3 regions of the Pseudarthrobacter sp. alpha12b genome follow, and region 2 is predicted to be linked to each of the others. Evidence: predicted binding sites of a transcription regulator. Region 2 holds the regulator's gene; each other region holds the start of a gene.
What was found. The regulator HrcA, encoded in region 2, represses chaperone genes, less so after heat shock. The targets are predictions, from matches to a motif close to TTNGCACTCGNNNNNNNCGAGTGCNAA.
Positions count from the first base shown of each region.

Region 1: the regulator HrcA is predicted to act here: its motif matches at 2,945-2,971, upstream of groES (co-chaperone GroES).
Region 3: the regulator HrcA is predicted to act here: its motif matches at 2,881-2,907, upstream of ACTAQI_RS09800 (FmdB family zinc ribbon protein).

Region 1 is NZ_CP196746.1:2,172,886-2,178,415, reverse strand. Features, by position in the region: gene ACTAQI_RS09915 (glycoside hydrolase family 3 N-terminal domain-containing protein) at 1-362, shown strand, start outside; gene ACTAQI_RS09910 (shikimate 5-dehydrogenase) at 391-1,209, shown strand; gene ACTAQI_RS09905 (THUMP-like domain-containing protein) at 1,214-2,437, opposite strand; gene ACTAQI_RS09900 (hypothetical protein) at 2,492-2,872, shown strand; gene groES (co-chaperone GroES) at 3,128-3,421, shown strand; gene groL (chaperonin GroEL) at 3,501-5,111, shown strand; gene ACTAQI_RS09885 (dihydrofolate reductase family protein) at 5,189-5,530, opposite strand, start outside.
Region 2 is NZ_CP196746.1:1,422,673-1,428,202, forward strand. Features, by position in the region: gene ACTAQI_RS06400 (16S rRNA (uracil(1498)-N(3))-methyltransferase) at 1-10, opposite strand, end outside; gene dnaJ (molecular chaperone DnaJ) at 13-1,140, opposite strand; gene hrcA (heat-inducible transcriptional repressor HrcA) at 1,229-2,242, opposite strand; gene ACTAQI_RS06415 (DUF3097 domain-containing protein) at 2,414-3,265, shown strand; gene ACTAQI_RS06420 (DUF4870 domain-containing protein) at 3,385-3,795, shown strand; gene hemW (radical SAM family heme chaperone HemW) at 3,856-5,085, opposite strand; gene lepA (translation elongation factor 4) at 5,111-5,530, opposite strand, start outside.
Region 3 is NZ_CP196746.1:2,146,332-2,151,861, reverse strand. Features, by position in the region: gene ACTAQI_RS09810 (AAA family ATPase) at 1-1,677, shown strand, start outside; gene ACTAQI_RS09805 (RcpC/CpaB family pilus assembly protein) at 1,713-2,441, opposite strand; gene ACTAQI_RS09800 (FmdB family zinc ribbon protein) at 2,553-2,825, opposite strand; gene ACTAQI_RS09795 (5-formyltetrahydrofolate cyclo-ligase) at 2,937-3,557, opposite strand; gene galU (UTP--glucose-1-phosphate uridylyltransferase GalU) at 3,660-4,565, shown strand; gene ACTAQI_RS09785 (GNAT family N-acetyltransferase) at 4,570-5,190, shown strand; gene ACTAQI_RS09780 (hypothetical protein) at 5,296-5,530, shown strand, end outside.

The sequences.
Region 1 (5,530 bases), 750 kb from region 2:
CGGTGGTCTCCGGTCGCTGCAGCGGACCCCTGGTGCCCGGTTCCGTGCGCGTGGCCGGCGGGGGACCGGGGGACCGGGAGCGCTTCGAAGCCGCTGCCGCGCGTGCCGGGCTCACGGTGGGCTCAGGGCCGCTGGTCAACCTCATCGGGTTCGGCGGGAAACCGGCGGGCGGGGACATCGCCGTGGCATTGGACGCCCCCTGGCCGCTTCAGGGCTCAGCCGCGCCGGTGAAGCTGGCGCTGTACGGCCGCACCGACGCCGCCTTCGACGCACTGGCCGCCGTGCTGGCGGGGAAGGCTCCGGCGCCGGGGAAGCTGCCCGCCGCCGTCGGGCCCTTTCCTGCGGGAACCGGCTGCCCCTGACCCACGGCGGAAACGCTTTAATGGTCTGGTGCCCATTCTGAATAAAGACATGACCCTCTGCATCTCGCTTTCTGCCCGTCCCAGCAACAACGGGACCCGGTTCCACAACCACCTCTACGGGCAGCTGGACCTGAACTGGATTTACAAGGCCTTCGCGCCCACCAACCTTGAACAAGCCATCGCCGGCGTCCGCGGGCTGGGCATCCGTGGCTGTGCCATCTCCATGCCGTACAAGGAGGACGTCATCGCGCTGGTGGACGAGATGGATCCTTCCGCCAAGGCCATCGACTCGGTGAACACCATCGTGAACACTGACGGCCACCTCAAGGCGTACAACACCGACTACACCGCGATCGAGCAGCTCCTCGCCACCAACTCAGTCCCCACCGACTATTCCGTACTGGTCCAGGGCGCCGGGGGCATGGCCAAGGCCACCGTTGCCGCCCTCCGGGACGCCGGCTTCGCCAATGTCACCGTCATCGCCCGGAACGAGGCAGCTGGGCGCGCGCTCGCAGACCAGTACGGCTTCCAGTGGCGGGCAGCGCTGGACGGCGGGACGGCGGACTTGATCATCAACGTCACCCCCATCGGCATGGCGGGAGGTGCGGAAGCCGACAGCCTGTCCTTCCCCGCCGAGGCCATCGACGCGGCACGGCTGGTGTTCGACGTGGTGGCGCTGCCTGCTGAAACGCCGCTGATCCGTGCGGCCCGTGCCGCAGGCAAGCCGGTCATTACGGGGGCCGAGGTGGCCACCATCCAGGCGCTGGAGCAGTTCGTCCTGTATACGGGGGTGCGGCCCAGCGCGGAGCAGATTCGGGCAGCCGAGGAGTTCATGCGCGCCCAGTAGGCATCTATACAGGTTCCACCGCGATGGCCACCCGGTCCTCGCCGATGCGCGTCAGGACCAGGGTGGCCGTTTTGCCGCCCTTTTTGGCGTTCTTTCCGCCGGGCAGCAGCTGCTTCCGCAGCTCTTCCGGAGTAACGGCGGTGCCGCGCTTCTTGATGTCCAGCACGGTAATGCCCTGCTGCTTCACCCAGGCCTTGAGTGCCTTGACGTTGTAGGGCATGACATCAAGGACCTTGTAGGCCCTGGCGAACGGGGTGTCCAGGAGTTCCGGGGCGCAGATGTAGGCGATGTGTTCGTCCACCAGGTGGCCGTCGAGCTGCAGCGCGACGTCGGCCACCAGCCCGGCGCGGATCACCGCGCCGTCAGGTTCGTAGAGGTAGCCCTCCACCGGTCCCACCGGCGCGGACGGGCCGGCGCCGAAGTCGTCACCGCTGGTCAGTTCGGCGGGCCCGTCAGATCCCAGGACCAGGGCGGCGCGGCGCACCCCGGGCCTGCGCACGGCGTTGAACCACAGGGTCACCTCGGTGACGTCCCCGGCCACCGACACCCACTGCGCCTCGCAGCCCGCGGGCACCGACTCGTGCGGCATGCCCGGGCCCATCTTCACACCCACCGCCTTGCCCTCCGCGGCCAGCGATTCCACGAAGGACAACGGCGGGGAGAACGCCTCGGGATCCCAGATCCGCTTGGTGCCTGACGTGGAGGTGACCCGGCGTGCGGGATCCAACCAGACGCCGTCCACCCCCTCCAGCAGGACCGACGCCGCATCGGCGTGGACCACCGTGGCGTTGGGGAACGGAATGAGGTTCACCGTGGCGCAGGCAGCGGTGGTTTCGTCCATTTCGACGGCCGTGACGTTGAGGTCAAGGGAGGCGAGGGCCAGGGAATCGGCGCCGAGGCCGCAGCCCAGGTCCGCCACACGGCTGATCCCGGCAGCGGCGAACCGCTGCGCGTGGTGGGCGGCGACGTTCAGTCGCGTGGCCTGCTCCAGGCCGGCCTGGGTGAACAGCATCTGCCGGGCGAACTCGCCGAATTTCGCCTGCGCCTTTGTGCGCAGCCGTGACTGCGTGAGGACCGCGGACACGAGCCCGGCGGGGTGGCCGGCCTTCCGGAGTGCGGAGTTGAGCTCGAATGAGTCCTCATCCCGGTAGGGGCCCAGGGATGCCAGCAGCTCCCACCCTTCGGGGGTCAACAGCGGTGCAATCTGGTCCTGGGGAGCGTGAGCCATGGGTTCCAGCCTAGTGGAGGAGCGCGCGGCCGGGATGCGGATACTGTTGAAGCCATGGATGACAGCGCAGCCCCCCGCGAGACCGGCGACAACGGGTCGAGGGACCGCGGGCCGGCCAGGTTTGCCCGGCCCGTCCTGATCGCCTCCGCCGTGGTGGCCGTGGTCTGCATCGCCCTGCTGGTGATCATTTTCCTGCTGGACACGTTCAACGCCACCGTCTATTCCGTGGGCGGCAACGACATCCAGGACAACAGCCAGCAGTCACGCGACATCCGCGGGCTGTACGACGGCGCGCGGGCGGGGAGCATCGTCTTCCTCGTTGCCGCGCTGCTCGCCGCAGCGGCGTCCGGCTGGGTGCTGTACCGGGGACGGAAGCAGGGCGGCGGCGACACCGACGGCGGCGAGGACGTGGACTTCGACGACCTGGGCCGTTAGGCGCGCTGCATGTTCCCAGCCCGGCGGTCCGGCGTCGTCCGACCGTAAAGCTGTCCGCCCATGACGAAAAAGTTGGCACTCACCTTGACCGAGTGCTAACCCTTACATAGAGTCTTCATTAGCACTCTCCCTAGGAGGGTGCTAACACATGAAGAGCTGCCAGCCAGGCTGCTGCCGGCACCGCGACGACGGTTTGCCAGCTACGGCGGAAAGCTTTCCAGTCCACGAATTTGCTGACGAAAAGGAGAGGTCCGAGTGTCGGTCTCTATTAAGCCTCTTGAGGATCGTATTGTTGTCCGCCCGCTCGAAGCCGAGCAGACCACGGCTTCCGGCCTGGTCATCCCGGACTCCGCACAGGAGAAGCCGCAGGAAGGCGAAGTTGTTGCTGTAGGCCCCGGCCGCTTCGAAGATGGCAACCGCGTCCCCGTTGACGTAGCTGTTGGCGACGTCGTCATCTACTCCAAGTACGGCGGAACCGAAGTCAAGACCGGCGGCACCGAGTACCTGGTACTGTCCGCCCGCGACGTCCTGGCGATCGTCGTAAAGTAACTCTTCCGGATCCCCGTGCCGCCGGCCATGCTCATGCTGGCCGGCAGTGCGGGGTTTCTGTCTTTGAAAGGACAAAACCATGGCAAAGCAGCTTGCGTTTAATGACGCTGCCCGCCGGTCCCTTGAGGCCGGCATCGATAAGCTCGCGAACACCGTCAAGGTGACGCTCGGCCCCCGCGGCCGCAACGTCGTCCTGGACAAGAAGTGGGGCGCTCCCACCATCACGAACGACGGCGTCACCATCGCCCGCGAAGTGGAACTGGACGACCCCTACGAAAACCTTGGCGCCCAGCTGGCCAAGGAAGTAGCCACCAAGACCAACGATGTTGCCGGCGACGGCACCACCACCGCTACGGTCCTGGCCCAGGCACTGGTCAAGGAAGGCCTGCGCAACGTGGCAGCCGGCGCTGCCCCCGGCCAGATCAAGCGCGGCATCGAGGTTGCGGTTGAGGCCGTGGCTGCGCGCCTGCTCGAGAACGCGCGCCCTGTTGAAGGCACGCAGGTGGCAAGCGTTGCCGCCATCTCGGCCCAGAGCGACGAAATCGGCGAGCTCCTCGCCGAGGCCTTCGGCAAGGTGGGCAAGGATGGCGTCATCACCATCGAGGAATCCTCCACCACGCAGACCGAACTGGTCCTCACCGAGGGCATGCAGTTCGACAAGGGCTACCTGTCCCCGTACTTCGTCACCGACGCGGAGCGCCAGGAAGCAGTCCTCGAGGACGCACTCATCCTGATCAACCAGGGCAAGATCTCCTCGATCCAGGAATTCCTGCCGCTGCTCGAAAAGGCGCTGCAGAGCTCCAAGCCGCTGTTCATCATTGCCGAGGACGTTGAGGGCGAGGCCCTGTCCACGCTGATCGTCAACCGCATCCGCGGCACCCTGAACGTGGTGGCGGTCAAGGCTCCCGGCTTCGGCGACCGCCGCAAGGCCATGCTGCAGGACATCGCCACCCTCACCGGTGCGCAGGTTGTCTCCCCGGAACTGGGCCTGAGCCTGGATTCCGTTGGCCTGGAGGTGCTGGGTACCGCCCGCCGCATCACCGTCACCAAGGACAACACCACCATCGTTGACGGCGCCGGTTCGGCCGAGGACGTAGCGGCACGCGTTGCCCAGCTGCGCGCCGAGCTGACCCGCACCGACTCCGACTGGGACCGTGAAAAGCTCCAGGAACGCCTGGCCAAGCTGGCCGGCGGCATCGGCGTCATCAAGGTTGGCGCTGCCACCGAAGTTGAACTGAAGGAAAAGAAGCACCGCATCGAGGACGCAGTCTCCTCCACCCGCGCTGCCCTCGAAGAAGGCATCGTGGCCGGCGGCGGCTCCGCCCTCATCCACGCCCTCAAGGCACTGGATGAGGACGCTTCCGTCAAGGCCCTCGAAGGCGACGCTGCTGCTGCTGTGGGCATCGTCCGCCGCGCACTGGTGCAGCCGCTGCGCTGGATCGCCCAGAACGCCGGCTTCGACGGCTACGTGGTCACCTCCAAGGTTGCCGACCTCGAGACCAACAACGGTTTCAACGCCAAGTCCGGTGAGTACGAGGACCTGATCGCCGCTGGCGTCATCGACCCCGTCAAGGTCACCCGTGCAGCCCTCCGCAACGCGGCCTCCATCGCCGCCCTGGTTCTCACCACCGAGACCCTCGTCGTGGAGAAGCCCGCCGAAGAGGACGAGCACGCAGGCCACAGCCACTAGCGGTTTCGCCGCAAGCGGCTCCTCTGCACTAAAAGACCGGTCCAGCATCCGCTGGACCGGTTTTTGTGTTGTGACCGCTATCCGGCCCCCATCTCTGCCGTTTCAACCCCGCCCGCCGGCTCGTAGACCAGCGACACTGCACCCTTCGGGTAGCTGCGCGCCGGCTCGGCGAGGCGGAACGTCGCCGGCACCGTTCCGGCGTCGAAGAGCCGCTTGCCCTGCCCGAGCGTGACCGGATACAGCCAGAGGTGAAGGCGGTCCAGAACGCCTGCCGCCAGCAGCGAGCGGATGAGGACCCCGCTGCCGAACATGTGCACCTGCCGGTACTCCTCCCGCAGCCTGCCCGCCGCCACAGCGTCCGGCAGCACAGTGGTACCTGCCCATGAAGGGTCATCCAGGGACCCGGACACGACAAACTT
Region 2 (5,530 bases):
GGTTGCTCACCGCTACAGGTTACCGAGCCGGTCCCGGAGCTTGGCGAACATGCCGCCGCTGGCGGCGAGCTTGCCCTCGGTGATCTGTTCGCCGCGGAGCTTGGCGAGCTGCCGGAGGAGGTCCTCCTGTGCCGGGTCGAGCTTGGCCGGCGTGTCCACCTGGAGGTGGACCTTCAGGTCCCCGCGGCCGTATCCCCTCAGGTGCGTGACACCCAGGCCGCGCAGGGTGATGATCTCGCCGGACTGTGTTCCGGGCTTGACGTCGATGTCCTGGGTGCCGTCGAACGTTTCCAGGCTGACGTCCGTGCCCAGTGCAGCCGCCGTCATGGGGATGTGCAGGGTGGCGTGCAGGTCATCGCCTTCCCGTACGTAGGTGGCGTCATTGTTGACGCGGATTTCCACGTACAGGTCACCGGCCGGTCCGCCTGCAGGTCCGGCTTCGCCCTGCCCGGCGAGCTGGATCCGGGTTCCGGTGGCCACACCGGCGGGAACCTTGATGGTCAGCGACCGCCGGCTGCGGATACGGCCCTGGCCGCTGCATTCGTTGCAGGGATCCTTGATGACCGTGCCGAAGCCTTCGCAGGTTCCGCAGGGGGCGGCCGTCATGACCTGGCCCAGGATGGAGCGCACGGCCCGCTGGACCTGGCCGCTGCCGCCGCAGATGTCGCAGCGTTCGGGGTGGGTGCCGGGCCGGCAGCAGGATCCGTCACAGGTGGGGCAGACCACGGCAGTGTCCACTTCGAGCTTCTTGTTCACGCCGAACACGGCGTCGCGAAGGTCGATCCGGACGCTGATGAGGGCGTCCTGGCCACGGCGGACGCGGGAAGCCGGGCCGGAGGTGCCCCCGGCGCCGAAGAAGGTGTCGAAGATGTCCTGGAATGCGAAGCCCTGGCCTGCGTAACCGGCACCGCCGAAGCCGTTGTCCGTGCCGTTCTCGTTGCCCGTGGTGTCGTAGATCCTCCGCTTTTGGGGGTCGGAAAGGACCTCGTAGGCGTGAGTTACCGCCTTGAAGCGTTCTGAAGCGTCCGCACCGGGGTTTACGTCCGGGTGAAGGGTGCGGGCCAGTTTGCGGTAGGCCTTTTTGATCTCTTCGCCCGTAGCTTCGGGTGAGACTCCAAGGACGTCATAGTGGCTGCTCAAAGTTCGTATCTCTTCCTTGTTGTACTGCGTTCAGTTTGGGCGGCCCCGCTCTCTGTTCCGGTCCGGAAAAGGCTCCGGCGGCGAAGAGTCAGGGCCCCAAAATCCTGGAAAGGTAGCGGGCCACAGCCCTGACGGCGGCCATGGTGGTGGGATAGTCCATCCTGGTTGGGCCGAGGATCCCTACCTTCGCGGCACTGTCCGGGCCGTAGCCGGTGGCCACCACGGAGGCTTCGGCAAGGCCGTCATATGGGTTTTCCCTTCCGATACTGACAGCCACTCCCCGATGGTCCTGGGCCATTTCGCTCAACAGCCGCAGCATCACCACCTGCTCCTCCAGTGCCTCGAGCACGGGGCCGATGCTGAGGGGGAAATCCACGTTGGACCTGGCCAGGTTCGCCGTTCCGGCCATGACCATCCGGTCCTCCCTGGTGTTTTGTGCCAGGCCCTCCAGTCCATGCGCCAGCGCGTGCGCGGCCTGGCGCTGGCCGTGCGCAGTTCCGGCTACGACGGCGGGGAGCGCCTTGGCCAGCTGGCTCAACGGAGTTCCGGCCAGCGCGGCAAGGAAGCGGGTACGGAGCGCGGCCAGTGCGTCGTCGCCAAGGTCCTGGCCGACGTCGATGACACGCTGCTCCACCTTGCCGCTGTTGGCAATCAGCACCACCAGCACCTTGCGGGGGGCCAGGAGCACGAATTCGATGTGGCGCACCAGAGCCTTGCTGAGGTGCGGATACTGGACCACAGCCACCTGGTTGGTCAGCTGCGACAGCAGCCGGACGGTGCGGTCCAGGACGTCGTCGAGGTCGTCTGCGCCTTCCAGCAGGGACTGGATGGCCCGGCGCTCCGCTGCCGACAGGGGCTTGACTGCCGAGATCTGGTCGACAAAGAGCCGGTAACCCTTGTCCGTGGGAATCCGCCCCGCACTGGTGTGCGGGGCCGTGATCAGTCCCTCGTCTTCAAGGGCCGCCATGTCATTGCGGATGGTTGCGCTGGAAACCCCCAGATGATGCCGCTCGACCAGGGCCTTTGACCCGACCGGTTCGCGGGAGTGGACGTAGTCCTCAACGATGGCCCGCAGCACTTCCAGTTTGCGTGGCTCGCTCACTCTCCACCTCCATCCATGGTCCGGGGCGCCAACCCCGCCAGGTGCCACCAGTGTTAGCACTCGACATGCCTAAGTGCTAACAGTCTATTATGCCTCGGCCCGTTGTTAGCATTGGTACCGCTCCGGGCGAAATTCCGGTGCGGAGGACCTAGCGCTAGGCGGATCGAATCCATGGATTACCAAAACTGGGGGCCCCGCGGCATATCCGCCCCGGCCAAGGCGGAATTGCCCGAGGTGCCGGTGGAACGTGGCATGGTGCTCGAGGATGTCCAGTCAGGCTGGGTCGGCGCCGTCACACGGGTGGAAAAGTCCGGCGGCATGCACGTCGTGGCACTGGAGGACCGCCGCGGGAAGTCCCGGTCCTTCAAGCTCGGCTTCGGTTTCCTCCTTGAGGGCCGGCCCATCCGGCTGATGCCTCCCGCTCCCCGGCCGGCAACCGCCGGCCCTGCCGCCGGCAGGACAGCCTCAGGCTCCGTCCGGGTCGCCGGCCAGCGGGCCCAGGTCGCCAAGGCAAGCCGCATCTGGGTGGAGGGCAAGCACGATGCCGAACTGGTGGAAAAGGTCTGGGGAGACGACCTTCGGGTGGAAGGCATCGTCGTCGAACCCCTGCACGGCATTGACGACCTCGCCGCTGCAGTTGCCGGCTTCAAACCGGGTCCGGGCCGTCGCCTCGGCGTGCTTGTGGACCACCTTGTCCCCGACTCCAAGGAGTCCCGCATAGCCGACGCCGTCATGGCATCCCCCGGCGCGGCCGGAAATGTCCTGATCGTCGGCCACCCCTATGTGGACGTCTGGCAGGCGATCCGCCCCGCTGTCCTGGGCATCGAAAAATGGCCCGCCGTGCCCCGCGGACAGGACTGGAAGACCGGAATCCTGAAGGCCTTTGGCTGGCCGCACGCCACCAAGGAGGACATCGGCCTGGGATGGCAGAAACTGCTGGGTGCGGTACGTACGTACGCGGACCTGGAAGCGTCCCTGCTGGGGCGGGTTGAGGAAGTCATCGACTTCCTCACCGCCCCCTGAAGGCCGGGCACCGGCCCCGGAGCCAGTATTCTTGGTAGTGCAGCGCCTTTTCCCAAGGCCGCTGCACACCGCGCCCATACATGAAGTCAGCACCACTTGCACCTCCGAAGGAACAGACTGTGGCAGAAAACGCACGTGATCACAGGGACGGCCAGGGCCGCTCCGAGTACCATGGCGTCCCCGCCAATGCGCTGCCGCTCACGGCCAGCGAAGACCGCCAATGGGCCACGCTGGCCCACTTCGGCGGGATCCTGGGGTGCATTCCGTCCCTGCTGATCTACCTGATCTTCCGGGACCGCGGACCGTTCACCGCGCAGGAGTCGAAGGAAGCGCTGAACTTCAGCCTGCCGCCCACCATCGCCGCCGTGCTGGCCAACATCCTGGTGTTCATCCCCTATGTGGGAAACATCTTCGCGGTCATCGCCACCCTGATCTGGGTGGCGCTCACCTGCTTCTCCGTGGCAGCAGGGATCCACGTCAACAAGGGCCAGCCGCACCGCTACCAGTACAACCTGCGCTGGATTAAGTAGCCGCTCCTCCCTCGCCCGGGCCACCGGCCCGCGGGGAGGATCCGACGGGCGTGGGCCCGGTCAGTCGGGCAGGATACGCCGGACTACCGCGTCCGCGAGGAGCCTGCCCTTGAGCGTGAGGACCAGGCGGCCCTGGAAAGCAGCGACAGGTTCCACCAGGCCGTCAGCGATCAGGCCGGCCACTTCGTGCCGTCCGGCTGCGCTGAGAGTGGAGACTTCAAGCCCTGACTGAAGACGCGCTTCCAGCATCACCCGCTCCAGGTTCCTGGTTTCGGCATCCAGCGTCTCCCTGCCCGCCGCGGGCGACAGCCCCTGGGACAGGCGGTTCGCATAAGCGGACGGGTGCTTCACGTTCCACCAGCGCACCCCGCCCACGTGCGAATGTGCGCCCGGGCCGATGCCCCACCAGTCGTCGCCACGCCAGTAGGCCAGGTTGTGGCGGCACGCGTGTTCCGGGCTCCGCGCCCAGTTGCTGACCTCATACCAGCCGAGTCCGGCTTCGGTGATGAGCTGGTCGGCGAGTTCGTACTTGTCGGCGTGGTCGTCGTCGTCAATTCCCGGCACCTCACCGCGGCGCATCTGCGCGGCCAGCTTGGTCCCGTCCTCGACAATCAGGGCGTAGGCGCTGATGTGGTCCGGCTGGTAGGAGAGGGCAGTCTCCAGGGAGTGGCGCCAGTCGGCCAGCGACTCCCCCGGCGTGCCGTAAATCAGGTCCAGGCTGACATCCAGTCCGGCCTCCCGTGCCCACTGCACCACCTGCGGAACCCTGCTGGGGGTGTGGGTGCGGTCCAGGACCTTGAGCACGTGCGGGACGGCGGACTGCATCCCGAAGGAGACCCTGGTGAACCCCGCATCCTTGAGGACGGCGAGCGATTCGGGGGTGACCGAATCGGGGTTGGCTTCGGTGGTCACCTCGGCGCCGTCCTCGATGCCCCACTGGCCGACGGCAGCGCGAAGGATCAGGGCAAGGTCATCAGCCGGCAGCAGGGTGGGCGTGCCGCCCCCGAAAAAGACTGTGCTGAGCTTCCGCTCCGGCAGCCCGGACCGTGCCATCACGGTGCCGGCCAGGGAAACTTCCGACACAGCGGTTTGGGCGTAGGCGTCCTGTGACGCGCCGCCGCCCAGTTCCGTGGCGGTGTAGGTGTTGAAGTCGCAGTACCCGCAGCGCACGGCGCAGAACGGAATGTGGACGTACAGGCCAAAGGCCCGGGCCGCCGCACCGTCCGCTGCCTGTGCAGGCAGCAGACCGTCCGACGGCGCCGGGTCGCCAAGGGGAAGGACGCTGGGCATCAGCGGGTCCCCGCCTGCGCGGTGGTCACTTCTTCTTGGCCTTGTCCTTTGATTCGTCGGTGGTGAGGGCCGCGATGAACGCTTCCTGCGGAACCTCCACCGTTCCCACCATTTTCATGCGCTTCTTGCCTTCTTTTTGCTTCTCCAGCAGCTTGCGCTTTCGTGAGATGTCACCGCCGTAGCACTTGGCAAGCACGTCCTTGCGGATGGCCCTGATGCTTTCGCGGGCGATGATCCTGGAGCCGATGGCCGCCTGGATGGGCACCTCGAACTGCTGCCGCGGGATGAGTTCGCGGAGCTTCCCGGTCATCATCACGCCGTAGGCATAGGCCTTGTCCCGGTGGGTGATGGCACTGAAGGCGTCCACTTGTTCGCCCTGGAGCATGATATCGACCTTCACAAGGTCGGCAACCTGTTCGCCGTCGGCTTTCCAGTCCAGGGAGCC
Region 3 (5,530 bases), 720 kb from region 2:
CTCGACGCGGAGGCCACGTCGCTGCAGGCTGTCCTTCCGTCGATCGCCCGGGCACGCCAGGTCATTGCCTTCGGCGACCCGCGCATCGCAACGCCGCGGACGTTCACCGTGGGTGTGGAGCGGCTTGCCCCCGGCGAGTCGGCCCACCACCGCGTGGAGAGCGCCTTCACCGCGCTCTCTGCCGTGCTGCCGGTGTGGCGGCTCAACGTGGTGTACCGCGCAGTGGACGAGGACCTGGTCCTGCAGCTGAGCAAGAACTTTTACGACGGCGGCCTGCGCCGGCTGCCGGAAGGACAGTCGGCCACGGGGCTGGACCGGTCCCTGCTGGTGGAATACCTGCCGGACGGCACCGGCCTGCCGAGCGCCGATCACGAGGGCGTGGAGTCCGTGGTTGCCGAGGTCAACCGGGTTGTGGAGCTGGTGTTTGAGCACGCCCGCCTGCGGCCGCGAACGTCACTCGCGGTGGTCACCGCCAGCCTGCGTCACGCCGCCAGGATCGGTGAGTCCATCCGGCTCCAGTTGTCCAACCAGCCGGGCCTGGCGGGATTCTTCGGTGCCGGCCCGGAGTCCTTCCGGGTGGTGGACCTGGAACGCGCCCAGGGCCTGGTGCGCGACCACGTGATTTTCTCGCCAGGATTCGGGCGCACCCCGCACGGCCGTGCGCTCCACAACTTCGGGCCGCTGTCTGCTGAGGGCGGCCGGGAGAAGTTTGCCCTGGCCATGACCCGGGCCCGCCGTTCCATGCACGTGCTCACCTGCTTCCGGCCCGAGGACCTGGACCAGACCCGGCTCACCCACGGGGCGGTGGACCTGTACGCACTGTTGGACCGGGAAATTGCCGGCAACACGGACCTCGGTACCCCGGCGTCCCGTGCCGCTGCCAGCGAACAGGCGCTTGGCGCGGACCCGTTGGTGGCGGACCTGGGGGAGCGGCTGCGTGCCCGCGGCGCCAGGGTCTGGCACCAGTACGACGGCGCCATCGATGTGGTTGCAGCGGCCGACCCCCTGAACACCATGGACCGCGATGATTCCGACATTCCCCGGCCCGTGGCTATCGAGTCCGACGGCACCGCGCAGTACCGCACCATGAGCGTGCGTGAACGCAGCAGGCTGCGCCCGCAACTGTTGGAACGCCTGGGCTGGCGGTACATGCCGCTGTGGACCATCGAGGTGTTCACGGACCCCTCCTCCTGCGCAGACCGCATTGCCGGCTACCTGGGCCTGGAAAAGATGGTGCTGCCGGGCAGGAACAGCCAGTCAGTCGGTTTCCTTGACGACGACGTCGACCAGGCGCTCAATGGAATTGGCGCAGCGCCCTCCGCCGGAGTTTCTTACCTGCCCCGGGATTCCGGCGCAGGGGGGAACAGCGAAAGTGGCAACCACGAGGCTGGGCCCATGACTGAGGAAGAAAGGCCTGGCGAAGACAGGCCTGAGGAAAACGGCCGCGAGGAAGACATGCGCCAGGACGAGAACAAGAACGGGCAGACGGAAACAGGAACTGACGGGGCAGCTCCTGCGGGCCCCGCAGGAGCTGCCCCGGTGTCCCCAGCGGTAACGGGCGGCACCGGGGAGATCCTCCCCAGCAAGGCCGCGGAAGACGACGCCCGCAGCTGGGGCGACCGGGAAGACGACCACGACACCTGGTTGAAGGAACAGAAACCGCCGCACTGGGGCTGACCGCCGCGTCCCGGCCCGCGGTTGGTGCCGGCTGGTCAGGGCGGCCCCACCATGACGAAGAACAGCCTGCCCTGCGTGGAGGCTCCGGCCAGGCGTGACGATTGTTCTGCGGTGGCTGCCACCACGATCAGTCCGTCCGTCTCCGAGGTGCCCAGCCATTGTCCGCTCTGGCCGCCCTTGTTCGAGGTCCACAGAACGGGGACGGCGGACGCCAACACCTCGGAGGGGCCCTGCTGGTCGAATCCGTTAGCTGATGTGAGCACCACGTTGACCAACTGGCCGGGGGAGACCAGCTGGATGGATGAGGCATCCGCCATACGCAGTGGAACTGCGGCTGAACCGGGCGGCGTACCTGCGAGAAGCCCGGGGCCCAGCATTTGGGCATCGGTGAGGAGCTGGCCCTTGCGCATGGGGGCGGCGAGCTGCCTGCCTGTGGCGGCGTCGCCATCCGTGAGGAAACCGTCCGCCACCATCCCTGGCGGTACCTGGACGCGGGCCACGTCCGCTTCAGTCACAGCGGTTCCGGCGGGAAGATCCCGCGCGGCGGCCAGTGCGGTGGCGGTGGAGAGCGGGGCGGGAGTGAGCTGCTGGACGGCCACGGCGGCAGCTGCGCACAACAGCAACGCAGCGGCGAGCCGGCGGTTGCGGCTCAACCAGCCGGCAACACGGGCGGGCAGGGGGCGCTTCCTCTGGCCGCGGCCGATGTTGGCGGTGCTGGTGGAATACCGGAGGCCGGCGCGGCGACGGCGGGGAAGTATGGGCATGCGCCCACGCTAGCTGCGGGCAGTGACGCAAGGGAGCCGGGACGACGGCTATGTGGACAGCGGCGGCCGGACGCTCGAACGCGCCGGCCGCCGTCGTGAAGACTGTGCTGCTTAACTCGCGGCGGATGCCGGCGCCGAAGCGGCGGGGGCGGCAGCGGGTGCAGCTGGAGCCGCGGCAGGTGCGGGGGAGACAGAGCTGCCCTTGGAGTCGCGGGAGTCCGTGCGGTAGAAACCAGAGCCCTTGAAGACGACGCCGACGCTGTTGAACTTCTTGCGCAACGTGCCCTGGCATTCAGGGCAGGACGTAAGGCTGCTGTCCGAGAACGACTGGACTATGTCGAAGGCGTGGCCGCAATCCTTGCAGGCGTAAGCATATGTTGGCACTGGTGCTCCTCCTCTTGGGCAAACGAGAGGTCCCGTGCTGCCAGCTGGTAATCCGTTAGCAGTCGCAGGGCCTGAGTGCTAATTCTATCACTGCGTCCGGTAGGCCCGGGCTCAGGCGCCGCCGGCCAGGGGCCGGTACCCGGAGGGTGTAAGGACACCCGGGACCGGCCGGTCGAATTCCTCGGCGGGAATCCGGCCGGCGGGAAGCAATTCGTCATCGTAGATAACAGCAGCCAACGGGATTTCCTTCCCTGCCGTGGCGAGGTGTCCCAGGAATTTGTCGTAGTACCCGCCACCCTGGCCAATCCTGTTGCCGGCAAGGTCCACGGCTGTTGCCGGAATGAAAAGCACTGCTGCATTGCCAGCCGTTTCCGGCCCGTGCCGGAGCCCCGTTGGTTCCAGGATGGGTGCATATTTGCTGCGCTCGAAGCCTGTGTCCGGGGTCCAGAACACCCAGCTCAACTCCCTGGCGGGTTCGCATACCGGCAGCAGGACCTTGTGGCCGCTGCGATGCAGGGCGTTGACCAGTGGCAGGGTGGGTGGCTCCTGGCCCACGCCAAGGTACACGCAGGCTATGCCGGGGCGGCCTTCCGTAACCAATCCGGCCCAGGCTTCCCCGTGGGTGGCCAGGGCCAGGCCCGCAGCTTCCAGCTGCGCCGGCGCCAGGCCTGCCCGCCGCTGCCGGTGGGTGGCCCGGATATCGTCCTTGACGGCGTTCGTCTCTTGCAGCATGTTGTCCTCCCTGCATCGCACGGCGTTCCACAGCCTCGAGCCGGGTGCCTGCCTGCCGTACTTGGTTACGGAAATACTTGACGCTGACGTTAGATTAGTCCGGTGAACACCAGTAAACCCAGAGTCCGCAAAGCCGTCATTCCCGCAGCGGGCCTGGGTACCAGGTTCCTGCCTGCCACCAAGGCGATGCCCAAGGAAATGCTTCCCGTCGTGGACAAGCCTGCCATCCAGTATGTGGTGGAGGAGGCCGTCCACGTGGGCCTCAACGACTTGCTGATGATTACCGGCCGCAACAAGCGGGCCCTCGAAGACCACTTTGACAGGGTGCCGTCCCTCGAATCGACCCTCCAGGACAAGGGCGATACGGAGAAACTTGCGTCCATCCAGGCAGCCAGCCAGCTCGGTGACATCCACTACGTCCGGCAGGGCGATCCCCACGGACTGGGGCATGCCGTCCTCCGGGCAAAGCAGCATGTGGGCGATGAAGCCTTCGCTGTCCTGTTGGGCGACGACCTCATCGATGCTCGCGACGAACTGCTCAGCATCATGATTGACGTGCAGGCGAAAACTGGAGGGTCCGTCGTCGCCCTCATTGAAGTGGAACCCTCACAGATCAGCGCCTACGGCTGCGCCGACGTCCAGGAGATAGACGGCGAAGACTACGTCCGCGTCAACCGGCTCGTGGAGAAGCCCTCGCCCGAGGAAGCGCCGTCCAACCTGGCGCTGATTGGACGTTATGTCCTGCACCCTGCCGTATTTGGCGTCCTCGAACACACTGCGCCGGGCCGTGGCGGCGAAATCCAGTTGACGGATGCCCTTCAGGAACTTGCGTCGGGTGAGGGTGAAGGGTATGGCGTATACGGCGTGGTATTCCGTGGCCGCCGTTACGATACCGGCGACAAGCTCAGCTACCTCAAAGCCTGTGTCCAGCTGGCTGTCGACAGCGATGACCTGGGGCCGGGCCTGCGGGAATGGCTGCCGGGCTTCACCGCCGGCCTTTCCCGGTAGCGGCGTGCGCACTGGTCCCATCTGGCCGGTCACCCTCGAATGCGGCGATCTGGTCCTGCGGCCCATCCGGTACCGCGACAAAAAGGAATGGACAGAGGTACGGTCGCGGAACAGCGAGTGGCTGGCGCCGTGGGAGGCCTCCAACCCGGACCCGGCCGGCGGACTTCCCGACTACCGGCACATGGTCCGCTCGCTCAATATTCAGGCGGCACAGGCCACAGCGCTGCCCTTCCTCATCACCGAGTGGAGGCCGGGCCTCCGGAACCCTGCGATCGTGGGCCAGCTGACGGTGTCTTCAATTGTCTGGGGTTCGGCCATGATGGCCACCTTGGGGTACTGGGTGGACCAGTCCCGGGCGGGGCGGGGGATTGCCCCCACGTCCGTGGCGCTGGTAACGGACCACTGCTTCCGGGCCCTTGGCCTGCACCGGATGGAAATCAACATCCGGCCTGAGAACGGACCAAGCCTCCGGGTGGTGGAAAAGCTGGGGTTCCGGGACGAAGGTTACCGGCCCCGTTTCCTGCACATCAACGGCAAATGGGCTGACCACCGTTCGTTCGCCCTCACCTCGGAAGAGGTCCCGGAAGGCTTGCTGGGCCCTTGGCTGGCGTCGCGCCGGTCATAAATCCAACCGTTTGCCGGTGGGGACACGACACACCGCAGCTAATGCGGCCTGAGCAGGCATGATGCTCATACGGTTTTGAGTGTGGACTTCCCCCTTAGCAGCTCAGTGATCCTTGTGGTTGCCGTCGCGCTCTGGATTGTATGGGTTGCCCCTTACGTCCTCCGGAACCGCAGGCACCAGTTCCAGCCCGCCGGCGACTTCCTGGCAGACGCCCCCGCGGAGGAAGGGCCGGACCCGCGCGCCGGCCTGGTCCTCAACGCCGCCGCCCAGCAGGAGAAAGCCATGGAACCCAGGAAGAGTGCTGCCGGCACTTCAAGCACCCCACCTGCGGCGCCGTTCC